2 regions of the Streptomyces sp. G45 genome follow, and region 2 is predicted to be linked to the other one. Evidence: riboswitches for the same ligand, from Rfam matches in the RefSeq annotation. Region 2 holds a riboswitch; the other holds the start of a gene.
What was found. Region 2 has a riboswitch for S-adenosylmethionine ahead of ACOBQU_RS28485 (aminotransferase class V-fold PLP-dependent enzyme). Riboswitches for the same ligand answer to the same signal wherever they lie in the genome.

Region 1: linked by a shared signal. The riboswitch ahead of thrC (threonine synthase) and the one ahead of ACOBQU_RS28485 (aminotransferase class V-fold PLP-dependent enzyme) in region 2 are both predicted to bind S-adenosylmethionine.

The regions. Positions count from the first base shown of each region.
Region 1 is NZ_JBMUZU010000001.1:5,030,057-5,038,597, forward strand. Features, by position in the region: gene ACOBQU_RS21135 (ABC transporter substrate-binding protein) at 1-436, shown strand, start outside; gene ACOBQU_RS21140 (DUF3263 domain-containing protein) at 705-956, shown strand; gene otsB (trehalose-phosphatase) at 981-1,829, shown strand; gene ACOBQU_RS21150 (alpha,alpha-trehalose-phosphate synthase (UDP-forming)) at 2,150-3,559, opposite strand; gene ACOBQU_RS21155 (glucosyl-3-phosphoglycerate synthase) at 3,677-4,633, opposite strand; SAM riboswitch class I at 4,833-4,987, shown strand; gene thrC (threonine synthase) at 4,981-6,321, shown strand; gene ACOBQU_RS21165 (MoaD/ThiS family protein) at 6,435-6,713, shown strand; gene ACOBQU_RS21170 (cold-shock protein) at 7,762-7,965, shown strand.
Region 2 is NZ_JBMUZU010000001.1:6,739,412-6,747,952, forward strand. Features, by position in the region: gene ACOBQU_RS28470 (Rieske 2Fe-2S domain-containing protein) at 1-441, shown strand, start outside; gene ACOBQU_RS28475 (cytochrome b) at 438-2,084, shown strand; gene trpD (anthranilate phosphoribosyltransferase) at 2,231-3,295, shown strand; SAM riboswitch class IV at 3,525-3,641, shown strand; gene ACOBQU_RS28485 (aminotransferase class V-fold PLP-dependent enzyme) at 3,817-5,220, shown strand; gene ACOBQU_RS28490 (glycerate kinase) at 5,160-6,371, opposite strand; gene ACOBQU_RS28495 (SLC13 family permease) at 6,402-7,817, opposite strand; gene ACOBQU_RS28500 (response regulator transcription factor) at 7,893-8,541, opposite strand, start outside.

The DNA.
Region 1 (8,541 bases), 1.7 Mb from region 2:
GGCCGCCAAGAAGGGCGTCAAGTTCGGCATGGTGCCGATGCCCGGCGTCAACGGCAAGACGCAGGCCACGATGGGCGTCGCCGACTGGATGATGGCCTTCAAGCAGAACGGCCACCGCAAGGAGGTCGGCGAGTTCCTCAACTTCGTCTACAGCAAGAAGAACGTCCTCGACTTCTCGCGCGAGTACGACCTGCTGCCGGTGACCACGTCGGCGTCCCAGGCCATGGCCGACGACAAGGAGGACTCCGCGAAGCTCGGCAGCTTCCTGAAGGAGCTGCCGACGTCCCAGCTGTACCCCGTGGGGCGGACGTCGTGGGCGCAGGTGTCCGTGCAGATCAAGAAGTACATCGGTACGACCGTGGCCGAGAACGGCAACCCTGAGGCGACGCTTGGGCAGATCGAGGCGAAGGCCGCCGCCGAGGAGAACGCGCGCTAGCGCCCTGCCGGGCGGGGCCAGCGGTTCCCCTGGCCGGGGGGTGCCCGCCGTTGGCGGCCGCCGGTCCGTGCGTGGTTGCTTCTCCCACCCGCCCGCCCGTTGCCCCCTGGCTGCGTGGGGTGGACGCCCCTCGTGGGGGTTGCCCGCCGTTGGCGGCTGCGGGTTCGTGTGTGGTTGCTTCACCCACCCGCCCGCCCGTGGCCCCCTGGCTGCGGACGTGGCCGCGCCTCGCGGGGGTCGCCCGCCGGGAGGGGGCTAGTGTGAGGGCATGAGTGAAGAAGGGGTCGAGGGCGGTGGGGGGCTTTCCGGGCGGGCCCGGGCCGTGCTCGCCCTTGAGCGGCGCAACTGGGCGGGGCCCGGAGCCAAGGAACGGGCCATCCGCGAGGAACTGGGGCTCGCGCCCGTCCGCTACTACCAGATCCTCAACGCCCTCCTCGACGACGAGCGCGCCCTCGCCCACGACCCCGTCACGGTCAACCGGCTGCGCCGCGTCCGCGAGGCCCGCCGCGCGGAACGCTGAGCCCTGGGCCTAGGCTCTGGGGCCATGGGTGACCTGACGCACTCCCTGCCGCAGCCGTTGACCCCCGCCGGACGCGACGGACTCGCCGCGATCCTCGCCCGGCCCGAACGCGCCGTGATCGCCCTCGACTTCGACGGCACGCTCGCGCCGATCGTGCCCGACCCGGAACAGGCCCGCGCCCACCCCGGCGCCGTACCCGCGCTCGCCGCGCTCGCCCCCAAGGTCCTCTCCGTCGCCATCGTCACCGGCCGCCCGGCGGGCGTCGCCGTCCGCCACGGCGGGTTCGCCGGGGTGCCAGGGCTTGAGCACCTCGTCGTCCTCGGCCACTACGGCGCCGAGCGCTGGGACGCCGTCACGGCGACCGTACGGGCCGGGGAACCGCACCCCGGGGTCGCGGCCGTACGGGCCGAACTGCCCGGGTTCCTGGACTCCATCGGCGCCTGGCACGGCACGTGGATCGAGGAGAAGGGGCGCGCCGTGGCCGTCCACACGCGCCGCGCGCGGGATCCCGAGGCGGCCTTCGAGGCGCTGCGCGGCCCCCTCGGGGAGCTGGCCGCGCGCCACGGGCTCATCGTCGAGCCGGGGCGCCTCGTGCTTGAGCTGCGGCCGCCCGGCGTGGACAAGGGGGTGGCGCTCGTGGAGTACGTACGGGAGGTGGGCGCCGCGTCCGTCCTCTACGCGGGGGACGACCTGGGCGACCTGCCCGCGTTCGCGGCGGTCGACAAGCTGCGGGCGGACGAGGGGGTCCCTGGGCTGCTGGTGTGCAGCGGCAGCGAGGAGGTACCGGAACTCGCGGGGCGCGCCGACCTGACCCTCCCGGGCCCCCCAGCAGTGGTGACCCTCCTCACCGCCCTGTCCCAAACCCTCCCCTGACCCCACCGCCGCCCCTGCGGGTTCGTGACCGGGTGCCTCTCCCACCCGCCCGCCCGTGACGCCCCGGCTGCGCGAGGCGGGCGCTCCTGGCGGGGGTTGCCCGCCGTCGGCGTCTGCGCCCGGGTGGGGCCCGCCACCCGCAGCCGCCAACGGCGGGCGACCCCCACGAGGGGCGTCCACCCCACGCAGCTGGGGGGTAACGGGCGGGCGGGTGGGTGAAGCAACCACGCACGGGCCCGCGGGCGCCGATGGTGGGCGACCCCCGCGAGGGGCGGTCGCCTCCGCAGTCGGGGGGTGACGGGTGGGCGGGTGGGCGGGGGTCAGGTGTCGGCAGGCGCGGAGGCCGACAGCGCGGCCAGCTGGTCGGCGAACCAGCGGCCCGGCGGCAGCGCAGTACCCGCGGCGGCCAACCGCTTCGTGCGTTCCGCCCGCTCCTCCACCGGCATGGCGAGCGCCGAGCGCAACGCCGCCGCCGTCCCCGCCACGTCGTAGGGGTTCACCCCCAGCGCGTCCTCGCCCAGCTCCTCGTACGCCCCGGCCTCCCGGGACAGGACCAGCGCGCACCCCTCGTCGGAGACGACCGGCACCTCCTTGGCGACGAGGTTCATGCCGTCCCGGATGGGGTTCACCAGCGCCACGTCGGCGAGACGGTACGCCGCGAGGGACCGCGCGAAGTCGTCCTCGACATGGAGGACGACCGGCGTCCAGCCCTCCGTACCGAAGGCGGAGTTGATCTCCGCGGCGACCCGTGAGACCTCCGCGGTGTAGTCGCGGTACACCGCGAGGTCCTGCCGCGAGGGGTAGGCGAACGCCACGTGCACCACGCGCTCGCGCCACTCGGGGTGCTCGGCGAGCAGCAGCCGGTAGGCGTGCAGGCCGCGCACGATGTTCTTGGACAGCTCGGTCCGGTCGACGCGGACGATGACCTTCCGTCCCTCGCCCACGCGCTCGCGCAGCGCCACGAGCCGCTCCTCGACGTCGTCGCGCCGCGACCGCTCGCGCAGGAAGTCCGCGTCGGCCCCGAGGCCGTGCACGCCGATCCGGGTGCCGGAGGTGCCGCCCAGGTAGCGCACACAGGTCTCCGTGAAGGCGTCGGCCCACCGCCCGGTGAGGAAGCCCAGCCGGTCGGCGCCGAGCATGCCGCGCAGGAGCTGCTCGGCGACGTCGTCGGGCAGCATCCGGAAGTAGTCGACCGGCGCCCACGGGGTGTGCGAGAAGTGCCCGATCCTGAGGTCGGGCCGCAGCTCGCGCAGCAGGCCGGGCACGAGCGCCAGGTGGTAGTCCTGGACGAGGACGGCGGCCCCGTCGGCCGCGCCGTCGGCGAGGGCCCGCGCGAAGGCCTCGTTGTACGCCTCGTACGCGGCCCACTGGGTCCGGAACTCCGGCCCGAAGGACGGTTCCAGCGGCGTCTGGTACAGCATGTGGTGCACGAACCACAGGACCGAGTTCGCGACGCCGTTGTACGCCGCCGCGTGCGTCGCCGGGTCGATGTCCAGCATCCGGACACCGGGCTCGACGGCCCCGCGCCGCACCGCCTCCCGGTCGCCGTCGCCGAGCGCCGCGCACACCCACAGGGAGTCCGCGCGCTGACCGATGGAGCTGAGCCCGGACACGAGCCCGCCCCCGCCGCGCTTGGCGGTCAGCGCGCCGTCCTCTCCGACGGCGTACGAAACGGGGCCGCGGTTGGACGCGACCAGGACCTGGGCGGCATCGACGTGTGCGGAGACCATGAAAACGAACCTAGCCGGTCCCGCGAGCCCGTAAACGCGCCCCCGCGACCGGCGCCGTCATCCGGACACACGCGCCCCGCGCCTTCCCTGGCCCCGCACCCCCTCAGACCCCGCCTCTCAGGCGGCGCGCCGCGCCACGTACTCCGCGACCTCCGCCATCGGCGGCCGCTCCTCGGTGTCCACCGCGTACGTCCGCGGCTCGAACCCCGACGCGCCCCGCACGAACTGCGTCAGCTCCGGCCGCACGAGGTGCCCGCGGGCGAGCCGCAGCTGCGCCGTGCGGTAGATCGCGGCGGCCATCCGCCCGAGCGCCTGCCCGTCCTGGTGCCGGTGCCGGCGCACGCCCACGTCGACCTGCGCCAGCGCGTCCAGGCCGACCGTGTGCAGCGCGTCCACGAGCAGCCCCAGCTCCACGCCGTACCCCACGGGGAACGGCAGCCGCTCCAGCAGGGACCGCCGGGCCGCGTACTCGCCGCCCAACGGCTGGACGAAACCCGCCAGTCGGGGCCAGTGCAGGTTCAGCAGCGGGCGCGCCACCAGCTCGGTCACCCGGCCGCCCTGACCTGCGCCCACGCCGTCCGCGAGGGTCAGCGGACGGTCGTACATCGCCTTCACGAACTGCACGTCCGGGTCCGTGAGCAGCGGGCCCACGATGCCGGTCACGAAGTCCGCCGAGAACTCCCGCAGGTCCGCGTCGACGAACGCCACCACGTCCCCGCTGGTCACCAGGAGTGACCGCCACAGCACCTCGCCCTTGCCGGGCACCGCCGGGAGGCGCGGCAGCACGTCGTCGCGGCGCACCACCCGGGCGCCCGCCGCGCGCGCCACCTCCGCCGTGCGGTCCCGCGAGCCGGAGTCCAGCACCACCAGCTCGTCGACCAGCGGCACCCGCTCGACCAGCTCGCGCCGGATCTCCGCGACGATCTCGCCGACGGTCTCCTCCTCGTCGAGCGCGGGCAGCACGACGCTCACCGTGGTGCCGGACGCGCGTTTGGCGGCGCCGAGCTGGGACAGCGGGCGGTCGGCCACGGACCAGGAACGCCTGCTCAGCCAGCGCTCGACCTCTTCCAGCACGCGGGCTCCTCCCTCGGGTGGCGGTGTGTGATCCATCTCGCGGTTCGGACGACTATCTCAACTGTCCTGGGCTTCGGTTACAGTCTTGAACAACGCCGGTGTCCGTCGCATGTCGGGGGTCACCGCCGTTCACCAGCGCACCAAGCGGCGCGTCAAGCACCGCGACAACCGCATCGACAACCGCATAACAACCACATACCGCTCATCCAGAGGGGCAGAGGGATACGGCCCGTTGAAGCCCCGGCAACCCTCCAGTCGGTTCTCGTACGACGCCATCGGCGCACCGCGAGGCTCCCGGCTAGGGAAGGTGCCAATTCCGTCTCGCGGCGAGATGCGTCGCGAGGAAGATGAGGAGAAAGGGCCTCGCCTCCATGGCTGTGCAGACCGTCGACACCCCGTCCGGCACCTCTTCCGCCACCCCCGCCGACACCGCGGTCGACCTCGGTCCCGCGTCCGGGCTCTCCTGTCGCGAGTGCGGCACGCTCTTCCCGCTCGGCCCGATCTTCGCCTGCGCCGAGTGCTTCGGCCCGCTCGAAGTCGCGTACGACCTGCCGCTCGGCGACCCGGAGGCACTCCGTACGAAGATCGAGTCCGGCCCGGCGAACATCTGGCGGTACGCCCCGCTGCTGCCCGTCCCCGCCGACGTCGCCGACAAGCCCAACCTCAACCCGGGCTGGACCAAGCTCGTCAAGGCCGACAACCTGGGCCGCGAACTCGGCGTCGAGCCGGGCAAGTTGTTCGTCAAGGACGACTCCGGCAACCCCACGCACTCCTTCAAGGACCGCGTCGTCGCCCAGGCGCTCGAAGCGGCGCGCGCCTTCGGCTTCACCACCCTCTCGTGCTCGTCCACCGGGAACCTCGCGGGCGCGGTCGGCGCCGCGGCGGCCCGCGCGGGCTTCCGCTCCTGCGTGTTCATCCCGCACGACCTGGAGCAGGGCAAGGTCGTCATGGCCGCGGTGTACGGCGGCGACCTCGTCGGCATCGAGGGCACCTACGACGACGTGAACCGCTTCTGCTCCGAGCTGATCGGCGACCCGCTCGGCGAGGGCTGGGGCTTCGTCAACGTCAACCTGCGGCCGTACTACGGCGAGGGCTCCAAGACCCTCGCGTACGAGATCTGCGAGCAGCTCGGCTGGCGCCTGCCCGACCAGCTGGTGGTCCCCATCGCCTCCGGATCGCAGCTCACGAAGATCGACAAGGGTCTGAAGGAGCTGATCAAGCTCGGCCTGGTCGAGGACAAGCCGTACAAGATCTTCGGGGCGCAGGCGGAGGGCTGCTCGCCGGTGTCGGCGGCCTTCAAGGCCGGGCACGACGTGGTCCGCCCGCAGAAGCCGAACACCATCGCCAAGTCCCTCGCCATCGGCAACCCGGCGGACGGCCCGTACGTCCTGGACATCGCCCGGCGCACCGGCGGCGCCGTCGAGGACGTCACCGACGAGCAGATCGTCGACGCCATCAAGCTGCTCGCCCGCACCGAGGGGATCTTCGCCGAGACCGCGGGCGGCGTGACCGTCGGGGTCACGCGCAAGCTCATCGAGGAGGGACTCCTCGACCCCTCCCTCACCACCGTCGTCCTCAACACCGGCGACGGCCTGAAGACCCTGGACGCGGTCGCCGAGACCTCCCAGGCCACCGCCACCATCCGCCCGAGCCTGGACGCGTTCCGCGACGCGGGCCTGGCCCGCTGAGCCCGCCGAGCCGTCACGCCGCCGAGCCCGCCGGGCCGCCCGCCCGCTGGGCCGTCAAGCCCGCCTGGCCCGCTGAGCCCGCCGACACACGCACCGAAGAGGCTGGAGTCCCCATGAGCGTCAACGTCCGCATCCCCACCATCCTGCGCACCTACACCGGCGGACAGGCCGAGGTCCCCGCCGAGGGCGCGACCCTCGCCGAGGTCATCGCCGACCTGGAGAAGAACCACACCGGCATCGCCGCGCGCGTCCTGGACGACCAGGGCAAGCTGCGCCGCTTCGTGAACGTGTACGTCAACGACGACGACGTCCGCTTCGAGCAGGGCCTGGAGACGGCCACGCCGGACGGCGCGGGCGTCTCCATCATCCCGGCGGTCGCGGGCGGCTGCTGAGCCGCGGTCGCGCGGCGGGGGGCGACCGCCGGTCGCGGTGGCCGCGGGGTCTTGGTGGCCGCCGGGGCGTGGTGGCTGCGGGGGCGTGGTGACCGTGGGGTCGCGGTGGCCGTGGGACTTTGCGGTGCCGGGGCGTGGTGGCCGCCGGGGTGGCGGGTGCCGGGTCGCGGTGACCACCGGGTTGCGGTGGCCGTGGGGTCGCGGTGGCTGTGGGTCTTTGCGGTGCCGGGGCGTGGTGGCCGCCGGGGTGGCGGGTGCCGGGTCGCGGTGACCACCGGGTTGCGGTGGCCGTGGGGTCGCGGTGGCTGTGGGTCTTTGCGGTGCCGGGGCGTGGTGGCCGCCGGGGTGGCGGGTGCCGGGTCGCGGTGACCACCGGGTTGCGGTGGCCGTGGGGTTGCGGTGGCTGCGGGGCCTTTGCGGTGCCGGGGCGCGATGGTCGCCGGGGCGTGGTGGGTGCCGGGGTGTGTACGGCTTCCCGGGCCCTGGCCCCGGCTCTCGGCCCTTCCGGGCCCCTCTGGCAGCTTCCTGCCCTGCCTGCTTGCCCGCCCGCCGTGTCCCGCCTCCCGCCTCCCGCCGTCTCCCGTCGTCTCCCATCGACTTCCTGTCAACTGCGGGTCGTTACACCGTGCGTGACACCGATTGCCCCCTCCGCGAGAGAAGCGGAGGGGGCAATTCTGCATGGTTGAGCGCGGTACAGTTGGGAAAGGAGCTTCGTCTTTGACGCCGGACCGTCCCGGCGCGGGGCGAACGTGTGGACGAACTCGGCCTCGGGCCGACAAGAAGTAGCCAAAGTGTCCTGCCTATTCGCGTCGTTCGCGGCATTTGCCGGGCCCGACTTGCCCTGAACTCCGGTGAATTCTCCGGTTATTGGCGATCGGCGGTGCCCAGAATTCTCGTCCGATTGACCTGTTGCAGACGGCAGTTGGACAGATACATTCAGCCGCGGTCGACGCGTTCCGGCGCACACCCCCAACCCATGGGGGGTGAGGTCTGACCCGGGTCCGCGAAGTGCGGTCCTGCGCAAGGGCCAGTAATAGGGGAGTTAGGCATGGCTCAGGGCACCGTCAAGTGGTTCAACGCGGAGAAGGGATACGGCTTCATCGCGGTCGACGGTGGTGCGGATGTTTTCGTCCACTACAGCGCGATCCAGATGGACGGCTACCGCACCCTGGAAGAAGGTCAGCGGGTCGAGTTCGAGATCTCGCAGGGCCAGAAGGGTCCCCAGGCGGACATGGTCAAGGTCACCGTCTGAGCGGTTTGGCGCGATCGGCCACCGACGCGTAGGCCCGCACCCCACCAGGGGGTGCGGGCCTTCCCTTTCCCCGAGGGCCACCGTCCCCGGCGGCTGCCGTCTTCGCCTCCGGCGGCTGCCCTTCCCTGCCCGTGACCGCCCCTCGCTGGCGCTGGCCACCGTCGGCGCCTGCCGCCCCGCGTCTCGTCTCCTTTCCCACCCGCCCACCCGTTTCCGCCCTCGTGGGATGTGACCGCTTCCCGCTGGGGCTGGTCGCCGTCGGCGTCTGCCGGTCCGTGGGGCGTTTGCTTTCCCACCCGCCCGCCCGTTTCCGCCCTCGCGGATGTGGCCGCTCCTCGCTGGGGCTGGCCGCCGTCGGCGTCTGCTGGTCCGTGGGGCGTTTGCTTTCCCACCCGCCCGCCCGTTTCCGCCCTCGCGGATGTGGCCGCTCCTCGCTGGGGCTGGCCGCCGTCGGCGTCTGCTGGTCCGTGGGGCGTTTGCTTTCCCACCCGCCCGCCCGTGACCGCCCTCGCGGATGTGGCCGCTCCCCGCTGGCGCTGGGCGCCGTTGGCGTCTGCGGCTGTGTGGGGTGTGCGG
Region 2 (8,541 bases):
AACATGAACACCAACGAGCCGCTGCGTCCCTCGGATGTCGCCGTCGGTTCGCTCACCTTCGCCAAGCCCGACGGCCTGGAGGAGCACGACCACGACTTCCAGACCCAGATCGCCAAGGCGGCCCTGATGATCGTCCGGCTGCAGCCCGACGACATCAAGGACAAGCGCGAGCTGGCCTGGTCGCACGAGGGCATCGTCGCGTACTCCAAGATCTGCACCCACGTGGGCTGCCCGATCTCCCTGTACGAGCAGCAGACGCACCACGTCCTCTGCCCGTGCCACCAGTCCACCTTCGACCTCTCCGACGGTGCCCGAGTGATCTTCGGCCCGGCCGGTCACGCACTGCCGCAGCTGCGCATCGGCGTTGACGAGGAGGGCTACCTCGAAGCGCTCGGCGACTTCGAAGAGCCCGTCGGTCCTGCCTTCTGGGAGCGCGGATGAGCACCGATACGACGTCGCCGACCACGTCGGCCGACAACCGCAAGAAAGCGCCCGCGGGTGAGCGGGTCGCGGACTGGGCCGACGGCCGCCTGGGGATCTACTCCCTGGCCAAGGCCAACATGCGCAAGATCTTCCCGGACCACTGGTCCTTCATGCTGGGCGAGATCTGCCTCTACAGCTTCATCATCATCATCCTGACGGGTGTGTACCTGACGCTGTTCTTCCACCCGTCGATGAACGAGGTGGAGTACCACGGCAGCTACGTGCCCCTGCAGGGCCAGCTGATGTCCGAGGCGTTCAACTCGACCATGCACATCTCCTTCGATGTGCGCGGTGGCCTGCTGATCCGGCAGATCCACCACTGGGCGGCGCTGATCTTCCTCGCGGGCATGTTCGTGCACATGATGCGCGTGTTCTTCACCGGCGCGTTCCGCAAGCCGCGTGAGGTCAACTGGCTGTTCGGCTTCCTGCTGTTCGTCCTCGGCATGTTCACCGGCTTCACCGGCTACTCGCTCCCGGACGACCTGCTCTCCGGCACCGGTGTCCGCTTCATGCAGGGCGCGGTCCTGTCCGTGCCGATCGTCGGTACGTACCTGTCGATGTTCCTGTTCGGCGGCGAGTTCCCCGGCGGCGACTTCGTGGGCCGGTTCTACTCGGTGCACATCCTGCTGCTGCCGGGCATCATGCTCGGCCTCGTGGTGGCGCACCTCATCCTGGTCGTCTACCACAAGCACACGCAGTACCCGGGCCCGGGCAAGACCAACAAGAACGTCGTCGGCATGCCGCTGATGCCGGTCTACATGGCCAAGGCCGGAGGCTTCTTCTTCCTGGTGTTCGGCATCATCGCCGTCATCGCGGCGATCGCCTCCATCAACCCGATCTGGGCGATCGGCCCGTACCGTCCGGACCAGGTGTCCACCGGCGCCCAGCCCGACTGGTACATGGGCTTCGCCGAGGGCCTGATCCGCGTCATGCCGGGCTGGGAGATCAACCTCTGGGGCCACACGCTCGTCCTGGGCGTGTTCATCCCGCTGGTGATCTTCCCGCTGGTCCTCGCGGCCATCGCCGTCTACCCGTTCATCGAGGCCTGGGTCACCGGCGACAAGCGCGAGCACCACATCCTGGACCGCCCGCGCAACGCCCCGACGCGCACCGCGTTCGGCGTCGCCTGGATCACGGCGTACTTCATCATGCTGGTCGGTGGTGGAAACGACCTGTGGGCCACCCACTTCCACCTGTCGATCAACGCCATCACCTGGTTCGTCCGGATCTTCTTCTTCGTCGGACCGGTCATCGCGTTCATCGTCACCAAGCGGATCTGCCTGGGCCTCCAGCGGCGCGACAAGGACAAGGTGCTGCACGGCCGCGAGTCCGGCATCATCAAGCGCCTGCCGCACGGTGAGTTCATCGAGGTGCACGAGCCGCTCGACCAGGAGCAGCTGCACACCCTCACCGCCCACGAGCAGTACAAGCCGATCGAGATCGGCCCGACGGTCGACGAGAACGGTGTGCGCCGCAAGGTGAAGGGCTCGGAGAAGCTGCGGGCCAAGCTGTCCAAGGGCATGTACGGCGAGGACAGCCAGATCCCGAAGGCCACGGCCGAGGAGTACAAGGAGATCACCAGTGGCCACGGCCACCACTGATCGCTGACGCTCCGGCCACCAGGTCGCCACGGCGAGAGCCCCGTCCAGTGCATGGACGGGGCTCTTTGCCGTGCTCGGGGCTGGATAGGGTGGACCCACCCCCGACGAGGCCGGGGTGTCTTCCGTCTACGTACCCAGGAGCGGCTATGAGCGCTGTGACCCCCGCTGGAGGCGACACCGCGGCGGGCCGTTCCTGGCCCGACGTGCTGAACGGACTGCTGGAGGGGCGCGACCAGAGCGCCGACGACACGGCCTGGGCGATGGACCGCATCATGCGCGGCGAGGCCACCGACGCCCAGATCGCGGGCTTCGCGGTGGCCCTGCGCGCCAAGGGCGAGACCGTCGAGGAGATCACCGGCCTGGTCCGGGCGATGTACGCGCACGCCCATGTGATCGACGTGCCGGGCCCCAGCGTCGACATCGTCGGCACCGGCGGCGACGGCGCCAAGACGGTGAACATCTCCACGATGTCCGCGATCGTCGTCGCCGGGACCGGCGCCAAGGTCGTCAAGCACGGCAACCGGGCGGCGTCCAGCGCGTCCGGCGCCTCCGACGTCCTGGAGAAGCTCGGCGTCAACCTGGAGCTGACGCCGCAGCGGGTGCGGCAGGTCGCGGAGGAGGCCGGGATCACCTTCTGCTTCGCGGTGAAGTTCCACCCCGCGCTGCGGCACGTGGCGCCCGCGCGGCGCGAACTCGGTATCCGTACGACGTTCAACTTCCTCGGTCCGCTGACCAACCCCGCGAAGGTGCGCGCCCAGGCCACCGGCGTCGCGGACGCGCGGATGGCGCCGATCCTCGCGGGCGTGCTCGCCGAGCGCGGCTCGTCGGCGCTGGTCTTCCGCGGGGACGACGGCCTGGACGAGCTGACCACCACGGCCACCTCCCGGGTGTGGGCGGTGCGCGACGGGCACGTCCGCGAGGAGGCCTTCGACCCCCGGGACGTCGGCATCGACCTGGTGCCCGTCGAGGCGCTGCGGGGCGCCGACGCCTCGTACAACGCGGAGGTCGCGCGGCGCCTGCTGGACGGCGAGAAGGGGCCCGTGCGGGACGCGGTCCTGCTGAACTCGGCGGCGGCCCTGGTCGCCCTGGACCAGGGCGAGGGCCCGCTCGCGGAGCAGATCCGCGCCGGGATGGACAGGGCCGCGGAGTCCATCGACTCGGGCGCGGCCCGGGAGGCACTGGCGCGCTGGGTGGCGGCCAGCAACCGCTAGTCGCGGCGGGTTCCGGCGCGCTCGGCTCCGCCGGGTCGCGCCGTCGGGGCCGAGCGCCGTCGCGGCGAGAAGTGGTGCGGGGCGGGTAGCGGGCGAGGGCGCCCACCATCCGCCGCGACGGCGAGCAACCCCCCACCGGCGTGTCCGGCGGTGCCGTGCGCCCTCATCGCGGTCCAGGATCCGGACGGCCGGTTGCGCCGCGACGATCAGCTGGCGTAAGTTCTTCCCAGGTCATGAGCGACAGCGTTACGGCCCCGGCCCGCTGTCCGGCAACCCTCCGTCCGTGGCGGGGTGCCCCGGGTGAAGACCAGGCCGTGGACAGCAAGGTCCGCGGCAAGCGCGGACCCCTCGCGTCACCAGGGGTCCTGGTCGTCGAGGAGCTTTTTTGTGAGCCAGCGAATGCGATAGGGCCGCAGGCCCCTTTTCCCGCACCCCCTTTTCACCTTCTCCTGTGCCGTTGACCGGTCGCGTTGACCGATGTCCGGCGCCGTGATCTCGCCTGCCTCTTACGGGAGTTCGCCATGTCTGCCACCACCGCCGTCACCGCGTCCGCCGCCGAGTCCGCCGACCCCTGCTGCGCCGCTCCGCTGCCCGTCCTCGGCCGGGACGTCACCGTCCCGCTCGTCACCGGCGGCGAGGTGACGTACGCCGCGCTCGACTACGCGGCCAGCGCCCCGGCGCTCCAACGGGTGTGGGACGACGTGGCCGCGTACGCGCCGTACTACGGCAGCGTGCACCGGGGCGCCGGATATCTGTCGCAGCTGTCCACCGACCTGTTCGAGAACTCCCGCAAGACCGTCGCCGACTTCCTGGACTGCCGGGACGACGACCAGGTCGTCTTCACGCGGTCCACCACCGACTCGCTCAACCTGCTCGCCGCCGTCCTCCCCGCCGACTGCCAGGTCTTCGTCTTCGAGACCGAGCACCACGCGTCGCTGCTGCCCTGGCGCGACGCCCGCGTCACCTATCTGAACGCCCCCCGCACCCACGAGGAGGCCGTGCGCACCCTGGAGCGCGCCCTCGCCGACCGCGACCCCTACGGGCCCGCCCTGGTGTGCGTGACCGGCGCCTCCAACGTCACCGGTGAGCTGTGGCCGGTGCGCGAGCTGGCCGCCGCCGCCCACGCGCACGGCGCCCGCATCGTCCTCGACGCCGCCCAGCTCGCGCCCCACCACCCCGTCTCCGTACGGGAGTTGGACGTCGACTGGGTGGCCTTCTCCGGGCACAAGCTGTACGCGCCCTTCGGCTCCGGCGTGCTCGCCGGGCGCGCCGACTGGCTGCGCGGAGCCGAGCCCTACCTCGCGGGCGGCGGCGCCTCGCGCAAGGTGACGCGGCGCGCCGACGGGGGAGTGGACGTCGAGTGGCACGACTCGGCGGCCCGGCACGAGGCCGGTTCGCCCAACGTCATCGGCGTCTACTCCATCGCCTCCGCGTGCAAGGCCCTCCAGGAGGCCGGATTCGAGACGCTGGTGGAGCGGGAGCGGGAGCTGATCCGCGCGGTGCGGGCCGGGCTCGCCGAGGTGCCGCAGGTGCGGGTCCTCTCGCTGTTCGGGGACGACGCGCCGCGCGTGGGCGTCATCTCGTTCGTCGTGGACGGCTGGAACAGCTCGCACTTCGCGGCCGCGCTGTCCGCCGAGTACGGCATCGGCGTGCGCGACGGCCTGTTCTGCGCCCACCCGCTGGTGCGCACCCTGCTCGGCAGCGAGCCCGACGAGCCCGGCGAGTGCGGCGCCCCGGAGGCCGCGCCCGGCGAGCGCTCGCTCAACGCCATCCGGGTGAGCTTCGGCGCGGGCACCCCCGACGAGCACATCGAGCGGTTCGTGCGCGCCGTCAGGGAACTGGTCAGCGACGGCGCGCGGTGGAACTACCGCACCGAGGACGGCCGTTGCGTGCCCGACACCGAAGCGGGGCCCGCGGCCGCCTGATCCGGCAGGCCCGCGCCCAGCACGATCATCCGCAGGGCCCGCTCGGTGGCGTCGGTGAGGAACTCGCTGCCCCGGTTCAGGGCCTCGGTGAGCGTCACCGGCGCGGGCAGGATGGCGCTGTAGGCGTCCACGCCCGCCGCCCGCACCAGGTGCGCGCCCTCCCCGATGGTGCCCGCGAGCGCGAGCACCGGGCGGCCGAACCGCTTGGCGCGGCGGGCCACTTCGGCGGGGACCTTGCCGCGCGGCGTCTGGTGGTCCAGGGCGCCCTCGGCGGTGACGACGAGGTCGGCGCGGGCGAGCCGGGCGTCCAGGTCGAGGTGGTCGAGCAGCACGTCGAAGCGGGGCAGCAGCCGGGCGCCGAGCGCGGCGAGGCCCGCGCCGAGGCCGCCGGACGCGCCGGTGCCCGGACCCTGGTACAGGTCGGAGGTGACGCCGAGGTCGCGGGTCAGGACGTACGCCCAGCGTTCGAGGCCCGCCGCCAGCTCCTCCACCTGCGTGGGCGTGGCGCCCTTCTGCGGGCCGAAGACGCGGGCCACGCCGCGCTCGCCGCACAGGACGTTGTGCGGGTTGCAGGCCACCAGCAGCTCGGTGTCCGCCAGGCGTGGGTCGAGGCGGCTGGTGTCGATGTGGTGCAGGCGCGGCAACTCCCGTCCGCCGTGCGGCAGTTCCCAGCCGTCGGCGTCGAGCAGCCGGGCGCCCAGGGCCTGGAGGGCGCCCGCGCCGCCGTCCGAGGTGCCGGAGTCGCCGCAGCCGACGAGGATACGGCGGGCGCCCGCGTCGAGGGCGGCGCGGATCAGCTCGCCCACGCCGTACGTGGTCGTCGCCCCCGGGTCGCGCAGGTCGCGCGGCACCAGGCTGAGCCCGGCCGCCGCGGCCATCTCGACGACGGCGGTGCCGGTACCGAGGAGCGCGAAGTGGGTGCCGATGCGCTCGCCCACGGGGCCGGTCGCGGGCAGCGCCACGAGGCGTCCGCCGGTCGCGGACGCCAGCGCCTTCGCGGTGCCCTCGCCGCCGTCCACCAGCGGGATCAGGTCGACCTCGGCGCGGGGCAGGACGCGCCGCACCCCGGCGGCGATGGCCTCGGCGGCGGACTCGGCGGACAGGGACTCCTTGAAGCCGCTGGGGGCGACGGCGACTCGGGTCAGGGACATGGGCGTACTCCTTGGAGCGGGGGAGGGGGTTCAGCGGGTGACCGGCACGCCGAGCAGGGGCCAGACGGCGACGGCGAACAGCAGCACGAGCGCGGCCGTCAGGGGTGCCAGGACGGCGGACAGGCGCAGCAGGTCACGGGAGGTGTAGGTGGGCACCCCGGGGACGTCGGCGAACAGGGCCACCGGCTTCGCGGACGCGGGCAGGGTGTGGCAGAACCCGGCGGCCGCCGTGGAGGCGAGCGCCGCCGCGACCGGGTTCACGCCCGCGCCGACGGCGGCGGCCACCACCAGCGGCACCAGCACCGACGAGCGGGCCGAGCGCGACTGGAGCACCAGGTGGGCCGCCGTGCTGACGGCGATGACGACGGTCAGGAACAGCCAGGGCGGCAGGTCGCCGGGGAGGCCCGACACCAGCCAGCGTGCCGCGCCCGACTCGGCGAGCGCGACGCCCATGGCCATGGTCGCGGCCATGAACAGCAGCAGCGACCACGGCACGGTCTTCAGGGCGTCCTTCAGGCGTACGGTGCCGAGCGCCGGGGACGCGGCGACGACCGCGCCGATCAGCGCCACCACCGCGGGCGGCACCCGGTGCAGCGGCTCGCTGCACCACAGGGCGACCACCGTGGCGAGCAGCAGCGCGCAGCGCGTCTCGGCGGGCTCCCAGGGGCCGGTGACCGGGCGGTCGCTGTGCTCCTGTATCTGCTCGGCGGTGATCGCCACCGGGCCCGTGCGGTCCGCGCGGCGCGTCGTCGTCAGCAGCACGGCCTCCGCCGCGAGGTGGGACGAGGCGATCGCCAGCGGCAGGCCCAGCAGCAGCCACTTCGTGAAGCCGATCTCGTCCCCGGTGCTCTCCCACAGGACGGACACCGTGATCAGGTGCGCGCCCGCGCCGATCAGGGTCGCCACCGCCGACAGCAGGATCACGGTCGGGAACAGCAGCGCCAGCATCACCACCAGGCGCCGCCGGTCGGCGAGGACCTTGGCGAGCGCCAGGAAGACGGGCAGCGCCAGCGCGGCGCGGCCGGACGTGGCGGGCACCGCGAACGCCGTCACGACGAGCGCGGCGGTCGTCAGGTGCGTCAGCTGCCGCACGCTGCGCGCCCCGCTGACCAGGAACGCCGCCGCCCGCCCCGCGAGCCCGCTGCGGGCCACCGCGGCGGCGAGCACGAACGCGCAGATCAGCAGCCACACCGTCGCGTCCCCGAGGGTGCCGAAGAGGGTGTCGCTGCTGATCACGCCGGTGGCGGTGAGGGCGAGTCCGGCGCCGAGCGCGATGTACGTGTCGTCGATCGGGGTGGCGATCCAGGCGCAGGTCGCGAGCGTGAACACGCAGAGCGTGAGGCGCGCGTCGCCGCCGAGGCCCGGGAAGTTGCCGGGGACGGCGAGCAGGGCGCACAGGCTCAAGGCCAGGCACAGGACGGTCAGTTGCCGCGGGGTCGCTGTCACGCCCTCCAGCGTTCAGCGGCGCGGTGAGCCCTCAATGAGCCGCACATGAAGGAAACTTCACGCGCCCGGTCGGGCTCACGCGGGCAGCCGGTAGCCCATGCCGCGCACCGTCTCCAGGCGGTCCGCGCCCAGCTTCTTGCGCAGCGCCCGCACGTAGACGTCCACGATGTTCGACCCCGGGTCGAAGTCGTACCCCCACACGTGGGACAGGATCTGCTCGCGTGACAGGACCTGCCCCGGGTGGCGCAGGAACAGCTCCAGGAGCACGAACTCACGGGCCGTCAGGTCCACCACACGCTCCCCGGCGCGGGCCCGCCGGGTGCGCAGGTCCAGGGAGAGCGTGCCCGACCGCAGCACCGTCACCTCCGGCGCCCTGGCCGCCGTACGCAGCCGCAGCCGCACCCGCGCGAGCAGTTCCTCGAAGCGGAACGGCTTGGTCATCCAGTCGTCGGCGCCGCCTTCGAGACCGGCCACCGTGTCCCGTACGGAGTCCCGGGCGGTCAGCACGATCACCGGCACCGTCACGCGGGCCTCGCGCAGCTCGCGCAGGACGGTGAAGCCGTCCCGGCCCGGCAGGCCGATGTCGAGCAGGATCAGGTCGAAGCCGCCGGTGAGGGCGTAGTCGTACGCGGCGTCTCCGTCGGCGACGATCGTGGTGGTGAAGCCGTTGGCGCGCAGGCCCTTGTCGACGAAGGAGGCGATGCGCTCCTCGTCCTCGACGATC